DNA from 2 places in the Streptomyces sparsogenes subsp. cuspidosporus genome. Region 2 is predicted to be linked to the other one. Evidence: riboswitches for the same ligand, from Rfam matches in the RefSeq annotation. Region 2 holds a riboswitch; the other holds the start of a gene.
What was found. A riboswitch is a leader RNA that binds a small molecule or an ion and turns the genes downstream of it on or off. The one in region 2 is predicted to bind cyclic di-AMP.
Positions count from the first base shown of each region.

Region 1: another riboswitch for cyclic di-AMP. It lies ahead of ABFY07_RS35550 (transglycosylase family protein); the one in region 2 lies ahead of ABFY07_RS14070 (M23 family metallopeptidase).

Region 1 is NZ_BAAASD010000046.1:11,416-18,604, forward strand. Features, by position in the region: gene ABFY07_RS35530 (roadblock/LC7 domain-containing protein) at 1-74, opposite strand, end outside; gene ABFY07_RS35535 (sensor histidine kinase) at 71-1,192, opposite strand; gene ABFY07_RS35540 (cytochrome P450 family protein) at 1,799-3,094, shown strand; gene ABFY07_RS35545 (transglycosylase family protein) at 3,286-4,266, shown strand; cyclic di-AMP (ydaO/yuaA leader) riboswitch at 4,528-4,696, shown strand; gene ABFY07_RS35550 (transglycosylase family protein) at 4,698-5,387, shown strand; gene eno (phosphopyruvate hydratase) at 5,644-6,939, shown strand; gene ABFY07_RS35560 (FtsB family cell division protein) at 7,045-7,189, shown strand, end outside.
Region 2 is NZ_BAAASD010000009.1:102,782-109,970, reverse strand. Features, by position in the region: gene ABFY07_RS14085 (bifunctional acetate--CoA ligase family protein/GNAT family N-acetyltransferase) at 1-2,278, opposite strand, end outside; gene ABFY07_RS14080 (HPr family phosphocarrier protein) at 2,479-2,760, shown strand; gene ABFY07_RS14075 (GntR family transcriptional regulator) at 2,992-3,702, opposite strand; gene ABFY07_RS14070 (M23 family metallopeptidase) at 3,980-4,804, opposite strand; cyclic di-AMP (ydaO/yuaA leader) riboswitch at 4,819-5,016, opposite strand; gene ABFY07_RS14065 (M16 family metallopeptidase) at 5,248-6,654, opposite strand; gene ABFY07_RS14060 (M16 family metallopeptidase) at 6,651-7,189, opposite strand, start outside.

The sequences.
Region 1 (7,189 bases), on a different contig from region 2:
GAGACCAGGAGTGCGTGACGGGCGCCCGGTACCTCCAGGGCGCTCTCAAGCATCCATGACAGATCGTTGTTCACGAAAGATCGTGCCCTTCCCTGCTCGGGTTTGCGGAGCGGCCTGACTGAGTGCCGCGCTGGAAGGCGCCCATGATCGAGGCGGTTTCCTCACTCGACCGGGCCGGGGCGGGCGTGAAGTCCGCGGTGGGCACGATGGAGATCGAGCCCTTGCGCCGGCGTTTGGGCAGTCCCCCGGGGGTGGAGGCATCGGTGGGAGCCTCCTCGCGGTGGGCCCGGGCGGCGGGCGAGGCGACCGCCGGCGGCTCCTCCGGCTCGGGCATGTTGGTCAGAAGGTCCTCGGGCAGAAGTACCACCGCGCGCACACCACCGTAGGGAGAGGCCGAATCCACGGAGACAGTGAAGCCATAGCGGGCGGCGAGCACACCGATGACCGCGAAACCGAACTGCGGGGGGTTTCCGAGGCCCGTGACGCCCGACGCGCGATTGGAAGACAGGAGCTGGTCGGCCCTGTTCTTCTCTTCCTCGTTCATACCGACACCGGCGTCATCGATGATGATGCAGACGCCCTTGGGCACGGTGCGGATGGTGATGTCGATCGGCGAATCCGGCGCCGAGTAGCTGGTGGCGTTGTCCAGCAGCTCGGCCAGCGCCAGCGCGACCGGCTCCACCGCGCGGCTGACCACCGCGAAGTTGGACTGGGAGCGGATCTCGACGCGGGTGTAGTGACGGATGCGCCCCTTGGCGCTGCGGACCACGTCGTACACCGAGGCGACGGAGCGCTGGCGGCCCAGCCAGCCGTCGCAGAGCACGGCGATGGACTGGGCACGCCGACCGAACTGCGAGTTCATGTGGTCGATCTCGAGGAGGTCTTGGAGCATGTGGTGCTCCCCGTACTTCTCCTGCGTCTTGGAGATCGCCAGCTGCTGCTCGTTGGCGAGACCCTGCAGCGTCCGCATGGCGGACTTCAGCGCGCTCTTGGTGGCCTCTTCCGCGCGGTCATGGGCTTCCTGTACCGCCGCCGAATAGCTGCTCTCGAGCTCGGAGTAGCGGTTCTGCAGCTCGGTCTTCTCGTTGAGGAGTTTTGTACGTGCCTTTCTCCCGCGAAATATGGCGGTTGCGGCGAGAGGCGTACCAACGATCAGAGCCCAGAGCGCTGGATCCTGTATGTAATGCGTCATGAGACTCTCTTTAAGCGACTAGACCGCCAGGGACTGAAAGGGTTTCGTACGGTGCGTTCCGGATTGTCATCGGGGCGGCGGCGAGTCAGCGCCCGGACGGCGCCCGCTCGGTCCGAGGGCATCGCACTCGTCTCCACGGCGCCAGCGCGGGGGCGTCGGTCTGCCGGATCGGCTCCAGATGCCCGACTGGCGGCATAATGCTCCTCAGAGTGATGACCCTTTTCGGCTTTTTGCCGGATCGCCGCGTGTCTACGCGCCCATGGCTCGCCTGGCAAGCGCGGTGATCGTATCACCAGGGTCAGGGGCCCCCGTGCATGTGCCTGTGTCCCATTCGGGGGCCTGACGCCGATTCAGCCACATGTTCTCTCCCGCCTGTTCGGCGGCACGGACGAGTGCGGCAGCGCATCGCGGGGGCGTGCGCGGCCGGGCCCCGTGCGCTCCCGCGGTGGCGGTCTGATATCGGTCAATTACTCGGTGCTGAGCACGCGTGACCCGGTATTCGCACACACATGTGAAATCGGCCCGGTTTTTATGCGCTTTTTTCCAGGGAATCCCGGAGGAATACGGGCGGACGGACTGTCCCGCTTCGGCCGGTATCGTCGGGGGGTGTCAGACCAGCCCCGCCCCGCCTGCTCGCCCACGCTTTTCAGCTGGGAGTTCGCCGCCGATCCGTATCCCGCGTACGCCTGGCTGCGGGAGCACGAACCCGTCCACCGCACGACGTTGCCCAGCGGTGTCGAGGCCTGGCTGGTGACCCGGTACGCGGATGCCCGGGCCGCGCTCGCCGACCCCCGGCTGTCGAAGAATCCGGCCCACCACAGCGAGGCCGCGCACGCCAAGGGCAAGGTGGGCATCCCGGGCGAGCACAGCGCGGACCTGGTGACGCATCTGCTGAACATCGACCCGCCCGACCACACCCGGCTGCGGCGGCTGGTGTCCAAGGCGTTCACCCCGCGCCGCGTGGCCGCGTTCGCGCCGCGCGTCCAGGAGTTGACCGACCGCCTCATCGACGGCTTCGGCTCCCGGGGGCAGGCCGACCTGATCCACGAGTTCGCCTTTCCGCTGCCCATCTACGCCATCTGCGACCTGCTCGGCGTACCGCGCGAGGACCAGGACGACTTCCGCGACTGGGCCGGGATGATGATCCGTCACGGCGGCGGTCCGCGCGGCGGGGTGGCCCGAGCGGTGAAGCGGATCCGCGCCTATCTCGCCGACCTCATCCACCGCAAGCGCGAGTCGCTGGGGCGGGGGGACGGCGAGCAGTCCGTCGATCTGATCTCCGGGCTGATCCGCGCCAGCGACCACGGCGAGCACCTCACCGAGAACGAGGCCGCCGCGATGGCCTTCATCCTCTTGTTCGCCGGCTTCGAGACCACCGTCAATCTGATCGGCAACGGCGTCTACGCGCTGCTGCGCGACCCGGTCCAGTGCGACCGGCTGCGGCGGGCCCTCAAAGAAGGGGACGAGGGGCTGCTGGCGACCGGCGTCGAGGAACTGCTCCGCTACGACGGTCCGGTGGAGATCGCCACCTGGCGGTTCGCCACCGAACCCGTGGTGATCGGCGGGCAGCGCGTCGCCGTGGGCGACCCGGTGCTGGTGGTGCTGGCCGCGGCCGACCGCGACCCCGAGCGCTTCGAGGCGCCCGATGTGCTCGACCTCTCCCGCGCCGACAACCAGCACCTCGGCTACGGCCACGGCATCCATTACTGTCTGGGCGCGCCGCTGGCCCGCCTCGAGGCCCGGACCGCCCTCGGCACCCTGCTGCGGCGCCTGCCGGATCTGCGGCTCGCGGTGGAGCCGCAGGAGGTGCGCCGGCGCGGCGGCCTGATCATGCGCGGGCTGCGTGAGCTGCCCGTGACCTGGGATCCGAGCACCGCGACGGGCGGCGGGACGGGGTCCTGACAACGCCCGGAAATCGGGACGGAAGTGACATGACCTCAGGCGTGTGACCGCCGCGTGACCTGGGATACATCTGCTTGTGATGATCGTGTGACGTCGCTATGTTCGACCGACGACTCAGTCGCCACACGAGAGGCAAACGCATGCGCTCCGGGAACGGTCGACACCGCCGCCCCCGTCAGGCTCCGGCAATCGTGGTCGCGGCGGGGGTGACCGGCGCCGGCATCGCCATGCCGCTCTTCGGCGCCGTCGGCGCCCAGGCCGCGGAGGTCCAGACGTGGGACCGCGTGGCCGAGTGCGAGAGCGGCGGGATGTGGAGCGCCAACGAAGGCAACGGCTTCTACGGCGGTCTGCAGATCACCTTGGACATGTGGAAGAAGTACGGCGGTCAGCGGTACGCCCCGCGCCCCGACCTCGCCAGCCGCTCCCAGCAGATAGCCGTCGCCCAGGCGATCCTGGCCGACCGCGGCCCCGACGCCTGGCCGAGCTGCGCGCTGAGCGCCGGGCTCGCCGACCTCGGCGACGCGCTCGAGGTGACCCCCGGCTCCACCGGGACGCCCGAGCCGAAGGAGTCGACGGGTACCGACGACCCCACTACGGGCGAATCGTCCGATAGTTCCGGCCGATCCGATAAGGCCGGTACGCCGGACACCTCGGGAGAATCCGATACGTCCGACAAAGCCGGAGCGTCGGATTCTGCCCCGTCCGACGACGAGTCCGACGACGAGTCCGGCGGCTCGTCGGCCGGCACCTCCGGCGGCTCCTCCGCCGGCACCTCCGGCGACTCCTCCGCCGGTTCGGGCGGCACGTCGCACCAGACGCCGCCCCCGGACCGCGACGCGCCGGGCGCGGACGAGGACTCCTCCTCCGCCCCCACCGGTCGCCACCGCGGCGCGCCCGACGCCCGGGAGGGGCAGTCCGGGGACGCGGCGGACCAGGCGCGGCCCTCCGGGCGCCATGCCTCACGCGACGACGCGGACCGCGCGAAGACCCCGCTGCAGCCCCTCGGCCGCGCGGACTACACGGTCCGGACCGGTGACAACCTGTCAGGCATCGCGGACGAACAGAAGGTGGACGGAGGGTGGCCCGAGCTGTATGAGGCCAACGACTCCGTCATCGGGGCCGACCCCGATCTCATTCACCCTGGTCAGCGCCTCGATCTCAGCGTCAGATAGCGGCAGTTCGGGGTGAATTGCCCGATCTGGCGGCGGTGAGACATACATCTCGTCACATCGCCCGGGGTGCGCCGCCTGTCCGATCTTTCCGCACCCGGCCTCACCTGCGTGGATGTGGGCCGACTGGGTGCGGAAGAGGCCGTCTTCGCTGGGATGTCGGGGTTTGAACCTCGCCGGAAGGTGTGTTTAACGTCTTTTCGCTCGCCACCGCGGGCACCGTCGATCGTCACGCCGAGTCCTGCCGGCGGTCGGGGGGAAACAGACGCGTTTGCGCCGAAGGCAGGAGCGGGGGACCCAAGGTAGGTGCCGCGGTGGCCCGGGGACGGGCCGGTGCGGCTAGGGGTGAAGCCGGGTGCGGGGAACCGCGCACGGCCGGGCAACTCACGCCCGAACCCGACAGCTCACCTCGTAGGCGTCGGTGAGGAACGAACATGCGTAACGACAAGGGTAAGCACCGCCGTCCCTCCAAGGTCACCCGCATCGCCGCGCTCGCCGGCGTCGCCGGTGCGGCCGTCGCCGCGCCGATCCTGGGTGCCACCTCCGCCTCCGCCGCGACCACCGCCCAGTGGGACGCGGTCGCGCAGTGCGAGTCCGGCGGCAATTGGTCGATCAACACCGGCAACGGCTTCTACGGCGGCCTCCAGTTCACCAACTCCACCTGGGCCGCCTACGGCGGCACGGCGTTCGCGCCCCGCGCCGACCTGGCCTCCAAGGCCCAGCAGATCCAGATAGCCGAGAAGGTCCTGGCCGGGCAGGGCAAGGGCGCCTGGCCGGTCTGCGGCAAGGGGCTGACCACCGGCGGCACCCCGGCCACCTCTACCACCACGCAGCCCGCGAAGCCGGCCCAGCCCGCCAAGCCGGCCCAGCCCGCCAAGCCCGCCGAGCAGGCCGCGCCGAAGGCGCAGCCCCGCGGCGAGGACGCCCACGCCGGGCGCGGGCAGGCCCGTCACGAGATCAAGAAGGGCGACGGCGAGTACAAGGTGGAGTCCGGCGACACCCTCTCCAAGATCGCCAAGGCGCACCACGTCAAGGGCGGCTGGAAGAAGCTCTTCGAGCTGAACAAGGACGTCGTCGAGGACGCCAACCTCATCTACCCGGGCCAGCGGCTGCACCTCGGCTGACCCTCCCCGCCGGGCATCCGTCGGCCCGGCACCCCCCGATACGGCCCCGGCCGGGCGCGCCGCCCCCCCCACCAGGCGCGCCCCGCCGGGGCTTCACACGTTCGGCCAGCGAGTTCCCTGAAAATACTCACATTCGCCCCGCTATCTGGCTTTTTATGCAATGTCCCGTCTCGGGGGACGGGCGAACGTCGGGCGGGGCCCCCGGGCCCGTTAGGCTCGTGCTGCAGAACCACAGACCCATACGAAGGAGATCCTCGTGCCGTCCATCGACGTCGTCGTAGCTCGCGAGATCCTCGACTCGCGAGGCAACCCCACGGTCGAGGTCGAGGTCGGCCTCGACGACGGCAGCACCGGCCGTGCCGCCGTGCCCTCCGGGGCCTCCACCGGCGCCTTCGAGGCCCTCGAGCTCCGCGACGGCGACAAGAACCGTTACGGGGGCAAGGGCGTCGAGAAGGCCGTCCTCGCCGTCATCGAGCAGATCGGCCCGGAGCTGGTCGGCTATGACGCCACCGAGCAGCGCCTGATCGACCAGGCGATGTTCGACCTGGACGCCACCCCGGACAAGTCCTCGCTCGGCGCCAACGCCATCCTCGGTGTCTCGCTCGCCGTGGCGCACGCCGCGTCCGAGGCCTCCGACCTGCCGCTCTTCCGGTACCTGGGCGGCCCCAACGCCCATCTGCTGCCGGTGCCGATGATGAACATCCTCAACGGCGGCTCGCACGCCGACTCCAACGTGGACATCCAGGAGTTCATGATCGCGCCGATCGGCGCCGAGTCCTTCTCGGAGGCGCTGCGCTGGGGCGCCGAGGTCTACCACACCCTGAAGTCCGTGCTGAAGGAGCGGGGCCTGTCCACCGGCCTCGGCGACGAGGGCGGCTTCGCCCCGAACCTGAACTCCAACCGCGACGCCCTGGACCTGATCGTCGAGGCGATCAAGAAGGCCGGCTACCAGCCGGGCCAGGACATCGCGCTGGCGCTCGACGTCGCCGCCTCCGAGTTCTACAAGGACGGCTCGTACACGTTCGAGGGCCAGACCCGCAGCGCCGCCGAGATGACCGCGTACTACGCCGAGCTGGTCGACGCGTACCCGCTGGTGTCCATCGAGGACCCGCTGAACGAGGAGGACTGGGACGGCTGGAAGACGATCACCGACCAGCTCGGTGACAAGGTCCAGCTGGTCGGCGACGACCTGTTCGTCACCAACCCGGAGCGGCTGGCCCGCGGCATCGAGAGCGGCACCGCCAACGCGCTGCTGGTCAAGGTCAACCAGATCGGCTCGCTGACCGAGACCCTGGACGCGGTCGAGCTCGCCCAGCGCAACGGCTTCAAGTGCATGATGTCGCACCGCTCCGGCGAGACCGAGGACGTCACCATCGCCGACCTGGCCGTCGCCACCAACTGCGGCCAGATCAAGACCGGCGCCCCGGCCCGCTCCGAGCGCGTGGCCAAGTACAACCAGCTGCTGCGCATCGAGGAGATCCTCGACGACGCGGCGGTGTACGCGGGCCGCTCCGCCTTCCCGCGCTTCAAGGGCGCGGTCGCCAAGGGCTGAACCGCCACCGAGCCTGACAGCCACGCCTGACGCACGTCCCCGGCCCCGGTCCCGTACCGTGGCCGGGGACGGCGTACGCAGCGAAGTCACGACCGGGGAGGCGACGTGCCGGCGGATCGGGATCGGTTCTCCACCGCGACCAGGCTCAGGGCGCTGGGCGAGCACGCCGCCGCCCGCGTCTACCGCGCCCGCGTGCGGCGCCGCCGCAACCGGCTCACCGGCCGGGCCGCGCTGCTCGCGCTGGTCGTCT
Region 2 (7,189 bases):
TCGCGGCCCGTACGGCGGCGTCCGGGTCGGGGGCGGGGAGCGCGGGCAGCACGCTGACGCCGTAGCGGGCGAGGAGGCGCTGCGCGTCGGGGGCGGAGAGGGTGACGGGGTGCGGGGCCGGGGGGACGTCGGACGAGAGGCCGGACGGGGGCTCGGGCGGGAGGTCATCGGCGGGGGCGAGCAGCACGTCGATGTCGGCCGCGGCGCCCGCCTCGTCGATGTCCTCGTACTCGGGGACCCGCCCGGGCTCCTCGGCCTGCCGGCGCCACCGGGCGTACCCGACGGCCTCGGCCAGGGCGCGTACGGCCCGCTCGGCGGCCGGGTAGGCGGGGATCCGCGGGGCCGGGAAGGGCGCGTCGCCACCATCACAGCCGTCCCCGCCGGGACCGGCGCCGGGATCGGGGGCGGCGGGGGCGGGGGCGGCCAGGGCCTCGGCCAGCCCCGGGATCTCCAGGTGGACCACCGCCACCGGCTTGGCCGCCCCGCGCGCCGCGGCCTCGGCGGCCGCCCCGCGCACGGCCCCGGCCAGCTCGGCCGCCGCGGCGTCGCCGACCCAGGGGATGGCGGTGACGACCACGGCGTCGCACGCGTCGTCGGTGAGCACCTGGGCGAGGGCGTGCCGGAAGTCGTCGGGGGTGGCGGCGGTGGTCAGGTCGCGTGGCGGCAGCGGGCGCAGCCCGTCGGTGAGACAGGCGTCGTAGGTGAGCAGCCCCAGGGAGTCGGAGTTGCCCAGGATGGCGACGCGCGGGCCCTCGGGGAGCGGCTGGGAGGACAGCAGCAGCCCGACGTCGACCAGTTCGGTGATCGTGCCGACGCGGATGACGCCGGCCTGCCGCAGCAGGGCGGAGACGGTGGCGTCCGGAATGCCGGTCGCGGGGACGGCGTGGCCGGTGGGGGCGCTGCCGCTGTGCCGGGCGCCCTTGACGACCACGACCGGCTTGACCTGGGCGGTGCGCTTGGCGAGCCGGGTGAACTTGCGGGGGTTGCCGATGGACTCGAGGTACATCAGGGCGACGTCCGTCCGCGGGTCGTCGTACCAGTACTGGAGGAGGTCGTTGCCGGAGAGGTCGGCGCGGTTGCCGGCGGAGATGAAGGTGGAGACGCCCGCGATGCCCGCCCCGCGCCGGTCGAGACCGGACAGCAGCGCGATGCCTATCGCCCCGGACTGGGTGAACAGGCCGAGCCGGCCGGGGGCGGGCAGCCGTGGTGAGAGGGAGGCGTTCAGCCGCACGCCGTCGGCGGTGTTGATGATGCCGAAGGCGTTGGGGCCGATGACCCGCATGCCGTGGGTGCGCGCCTGGCGGACCAGCTCGCGCTGCCGGTCGCGGCCCTCGGGCCCGCTCTCGGCGTAGCCGGCGGAGACCACGACGAGGCCCTGGACGCCGTGCTCGCCGCAGTCCGCGACCACGGAGGGCACCTGGTCGGCAGGGACGGCGACGACGGCGAGGTCGACCGGGCCGTCGATCTCGCGGATCGAGCGGTGGGCGGGGACGCCCTCGGGGTCCAGCCGCTCCTGGCCCTGCGGGAAGGCCCGGTTGACGGCGTACAGGGGCCCGGCGAAGCCGTCGTCGAGGAGGTTGCGCAGCACCGCGCGGCCGACGCCGCCGGGGGCGCGGCCGGCGCCGATGACGGCGACCGAGCCCGGGGCGAGCAGCCTGTGTACGGAGCGGGCCTCGGCGCGCTGCTCGCGGGCGCGCATGACGGCCAGCGAGCGGTCGGTGGGTTCGAGGTCGAACTCCAGGCGGACCACGCCGTCCTCGAAGCTGCGCTTCTGGGTGTAGCCCGCGTCCGTGAACACCTTGATCATCTTGGTGTTGGCGGGCAGCACCTCGGCGGCGAAGCGGCGGATCCCGCGCTCGCGGGCCACGGCGGCGATGTGTTCGAGCAGGGCGGAGGCCACGCCGCGCCCCTGGTGAGCATCCTGGACGAGGAAGGCGACCTCGGCCTCGTCGGCCGGGCCCGTGGCGGGCAGTCCCCCGCCGTCGATCCGGTCGTAGCGGACGGTGGCGATGAACTCGTCCCCGATCGTCGCGGCCAGGCCCACCCGGTCGACGTAGTCGTGGTGCGTGAAGCGGTGGACGTCGCGGTCGGAGAGCCGGGGGTAGGGCGCGAAGAAGCGGTAGTACTTGGACTCGTCGGAGACCCGCTCGTAGAAGCTGACCAGGCGCCCCGCGTCGGCGGGGGTGATGGGGCGGATCTGGGCGGTGCCGCCGTCGCGGAGGACCACGTCGGCCTCCCAGTGGGCCGGGTAGGCGTGGGTGTCGGACGGGAGCCGCATGAGGGCCAGCCTACGGCCGTCGGACGGGGGTCCGAATGGTGGACGCCCTTGCGTGGGGAGGAGGTGTCGGGGGAAGGTCCGTATCGGGCCCGTACGGGCACGCCCGGACTCACTCGGGCACCGTTCGGGCATAATAAGACAACGACACTCGTGTGATATTGGTCTAGACAACAGCAACCCCGCACCTGAAGGGCAACACCATGGCTGAGCGCCGCGTCAACATCGGCTGGGCCGAGGGGCTGCACGCCCGCCCCGCGTCGATCTTCGTCCGGGCGGCCACCGCCGCCGGCGTCCCCATCACGATCGCCAAGGCCGGCGGCGCCCCGGTGAACGCCGCCTCCATGCTCGCGGTGCTCGGCCTGGGCGCCCAGGGCGGCGAGGAGGTCGTCCTCGCCTCCGAGGCCGAGGACGCCGAGGTCGCGCTCGACCGCCTGGCCAAGCTGGTCGCGGAGGGGCTGGAGGAGCTTCCGGAGACCGTCTGAGCGAAGGCGCGTTTCCTCGCCATCTCCGCGCGGCGCGGCCGCGGTGACCCGTCCCGGGTGGCCGCGGCCGCGTTTTTCATGCTTTCCGCCGCCCGCCGGAGCGGGGCAGAAATTCAGGGCACCAATGCGGGACGGTGACACGGGACGGCAATGCGGGGCAGCGATACAGGCCGGCGATACAGGCCGACAATGCGGGGCGGTAATCCCCATCATTTTTATAGGGGGCCGCTGTTAATTCCGGAGGCCCGTCGTGTTGACGGGAGGTTTCGAAGTCCTCACACCGGGGGCGGGGCGGCGCAGCCGGTATTCCGACATCGAGCGCTCGGCGTGCGCCGCGGCGAGCGCCCGCGCGCGGTCGGCGTCGCCGCGCGCCACGGCGTCCACCAGCGCGCCGTGCTCGCCCCAGGACTCGACGGCCCGGGACGAGAAGTCGGGGCGCGGGGCGCCCCCCGGGGCGGGCGGCGCGGCCCGGCGGGCCGGTTCCACCGTGTACACCCAGGCGATCTTGCGCCGCAGCTGTACCAGCAGCCCGGCCAGGCTCGGGGTGCCGGAGGCCTGGGCCAGCGTCTCGTGGAACCAGTCGCTCAGCGCCCGCAGCTCGCCCAACTGGCCGTGCCGGGCCCGCTCCTGGCCGAGCCGGACCAGGCCGCGCAGCACCTTCAGATGCGCCTCGGTGCGGCGCTGGGCCGCCCGCGCGGCGCCCAGCGGCTCCAGCAGCGCGCGGATGTCCAGCAGGTCGGCGGCCTCCCGCTCGGACGGCTGCGCGACACACGCGCCCGCGTGCCTGCGGGTGGTCACGAAGCCCTCCGACTCCAGCGTGCGCAGCGCCTCGCGCACGGGCACCCGGGAGACGCCGTAGCGCCGGGCGAGGAGGTCCTCGATCAGCCGGCTGCCCGGCGCGAAGGTGCCGGAGACGATGTCGTCGCGGATCGCCGTACACACCGCGTGCGCCGAAATTCGGCGACCTCCCTGGATCGCGGTCGTATCGCCGTTCACTTCCGGTCCCGCATCGTCGAACCTCCGCCTTAATCTCCGCGAAACGCAGCCGATTGACGCGTATTCAGCGACTCTATTCGAAGCGGCTTCGTTTTCCGACCGGCGGGAGGATTTCATGGAAATTTTTTGGCCAGGGCGGGCGGGTATGCCGAAGGCCCCCGGTCCGCTGGACCGGGGGCCTTCGTGGCGTCGGTGGGCCTGCGCCTGGCGGATGGCGCGCCTGTCAGATGTTGACGCCGTGCGAGCGCAGGTAGGCGACGGGGTCGATGTCCGAGCCGTAGTCGGGGCTGGTGCGGGCCTCGAAGTGCAGATGCGGCCCGGTCACATTGCCCGTGTCGCCGGACAGCCCGATCTGCTGGCCGGGGGTGACGGTCTGGCCCACGGAGACGCCGATGGACGACAGGTGGCCGTACTGGGTGTAGGTGCCGTCGTTCATCTTGATCACGACGTTGTTGCCGTACGCGCCGCCCCAGCCGGCCTCGACGACGGTGCCGGAGCCCACGGAGTGCACCGGGGTCCCGGTCGCGGCGTGGAAGTCCACCCCGGTGTGGCTGCCGGAGGACCACAGGCCGCTGGAGGACTGGTAGCTGGTGGAGACGTACGAGCCGGTGACCGGCAGCACGAACGTGTTCAGCCGCTTGCGCTCGGCCTCGCGCGCGGCCCGCTCCTTGGCCTCGCGCTCCTGCTTGGCCTTCTTCGCGGCCGCCTCGGCCTTCCGCTTGGCCTCGGCCGCCTGCCTCGCGGCCTCCTTGCGAGCCTGGGCCTGCGCGGCCGCCTTGGCGGCGGCCTCGTCGGCGGCGCTCTGCTGGGTCTGTGCCTGGGCCGCGACCTGGTCGGCGAGTTCACCGCCGATGGCGACGGCCTGGCGCAGCCCGGTGTCCTCGGCGGTGAGGCCGTCGTCCGTCGCGGCGAGGGCCGGGGCGGCGAGACCGGCCACCACGCCGGTGGCGGCAAGGGTGGCTATGCCCGCGAGGTTCGCGCCGGAGCGGACGGCGCGGGGGGCGCGACTGGGTCGGCGGTGCTTCCCGGTGGCACGGGTGAACGCCATCGTGTGGCGCACTCCTTTCCTTCCTTCTCGCCTACCGGGTTAGCTGTCGGGTTCGGAGCAGGAAGGTCTCCTACGGGCCCCTCGTCCCTCGCGGGGAGGTCACCCGATTCACCCCTGGGAATCGCCCCTCGGACGCCGCGGACGGCGCCGGGCGAGGCTGGTTCCCCGGCTCCCCTGGCTCGCGCCGTACGGGGACTCGGCGATGGTTGCCCGTGCCGCGGGTGCGGCGTGGCTCGGGCGGACAACCGCACTGACGCTAAACGGCACCACTTTCGATCGCCAAACGGTTCCACTCTTTTGTTGGTTTCCCCACAGACACGCCCGACCAGACGGGCGACCTCTGCTATAAAGCGGGCAAACAGGAGGACCCCGGCGCCTGAAACGGCGCCAGGGTCCCTTTTCTCACGGTCTGTTCGGCCCGCTCGCGCGGCCCTCCCGACGGATCAGCCCTGGATGACGCGCACCTCGCCGATGCCCAGCGTCTTGACCGGCTCCTCGATCTTCGAGGCGTCGCCGACGAGCACCGTGACCAGCCGGTCGGGCGGGAAGGCGCTCACCACCGCGGCGGTCGCCTCCACCGTGCCGGTCTCCGCGAGACGGGTGTACAGCTGCGCCTGGAAGTCATCCGGCAGGTGCTGCTCGACCTGGTCGGCGAGGGTGCCCGCGACGGCGGCCGCCGTCTCGTACTTCAGCGGGGCCACCCCGACGAGGTTCTGCACGGCGACGTCGCGCTCGGCGTCAGTGAGGCCCTCCTCCTTCAGCGTGCCCAGCACCTTCCACAGGTCCTCCAGGGCCGGGCCGGTGACCTCGGTGGCCACCGAGCCGCTGATGGCCAGCATCGCCGCGCCCGTGGCTCCTCCGGAGGCGTCCGGGGCCGTCGAGCGCAGCACCTGGCCGAAGGCCCGCACGCCGTAGGTGTAGCCCTTCTCCTCGCGCAGCACCCGGTCGAGCCGGGAGGTGAGGGTGCCGCCCAGGCAGTAGGTGCCCAGCACCTGGGCGGGCCAGACCCGGTCGTGCCGGTCGGCGCCGATCCGCCCGATGAGCAGCTGCGTCTGCACCGCGCCCGGCCGGTCCACGATGACCACCCGGCCGGTGTCGTCGGCGGTGATCGGCGCCATCGGGCGCGGCTCGGCGGCGCCCCCGGTCCAGGTGCCGAGGGTCTCGGCCAGCGCCTTGTCGAGGTCGACGCCGGTCAGGTCGCCGACCACCACGGCGGTCGTGGTGGAGGGGCGGACATGCGCCTCGTAGAAGGCCCGCACGGCCGCGGCGTCGATGCCCTCGACGGTCTCCTGGGTGCCCTGGCGCGGCCGGGACATCCGGGCCTCGGCCGGGAAGAGCTCCTTCGACAGCGCCATCGAGGCGCGCCGGGCGGGGTTGGCCAGCTCGTGCGGGATCTCGTCCAGGCGGTTGCGCACCAGCCGCTCGACCTCGCCCTCGGGGAAGGCGGGCGCGCGCAGCGCGTCGGCCAGCAGGCCGAGCGCCTTGGGCAGCCGGGAGACGGGGACCTCCAGCGACACCCGGACGCCGGGGTGGTCCGCGTGGGCGTCCAAGGTGGCACCGCAGCGCTCCAGCTCGGCCGCGAACTCCTCGGCGGTGTGCTTGTCGGTGCCCTCGGACAGGGCGCGGGCCATGATCGTGGCGATGCCGTCGAGCCCGGCCGGCTCGGCCTCCAGCGGGGCGGCCAGGTTGATCTCCACGGCGACGACCTGCTGGCCGGGGCGGTGGCAGCGCAGCACGGTCAGCCCGTTGGACAGCTCGGCGCGCTCGGGGGCCGGGAACGCCCACGGCTTGGCGGCGCCCGGCCGCGGCTGCGGGTGGAAGGTCATGGTGGTGGTGACGGCGTCGCTCACTGGGCCGACTCCCCTTCTGCGTCGTTGTCCTCGGCGGTGTCGTCGGCCTGCTGGGCGCCCTGGACCGGTTCGTAGACCAGCACCGCGCGGTTGTCGGGGCGCAGCCTGGCCTGGGCCACGGCCCGCACCTCCTCGGCCGTCACCTGGAGGACCCGCTCCACGGCGGTCAGCGCCAGCTGCGGGTCGCCGAACAGCACCGCGTAACGGCACAGCTCGTCGGCGCGGCCGCCGACCGTGGCCAGCCGGTCCAGCCACTCGCGCTCCAGCTGGGCCTGGGCGCGCTCCATCTCCTCGGGCGTCGGCCCCTCCTCGGCGAACCGGGCCAGCTCCTCGTCGACGGCGGCCTCGATGTCGGGCACCTCGACGCCGGCGGAGGTCTTCACGTCCAGCCAGCCGAGCGAGGGGGCGCCCGCCAGCCGCAGCAGACCGAAGCCCGCGGCCACCGCCGTACGGTCGCGGCGCACCAGGCGGTTGTGCAGCCGGGAGGACTCGCCGCCGCCCAGGACGGTCAGCGCCAGGTCGGCGGCGTCGGCCT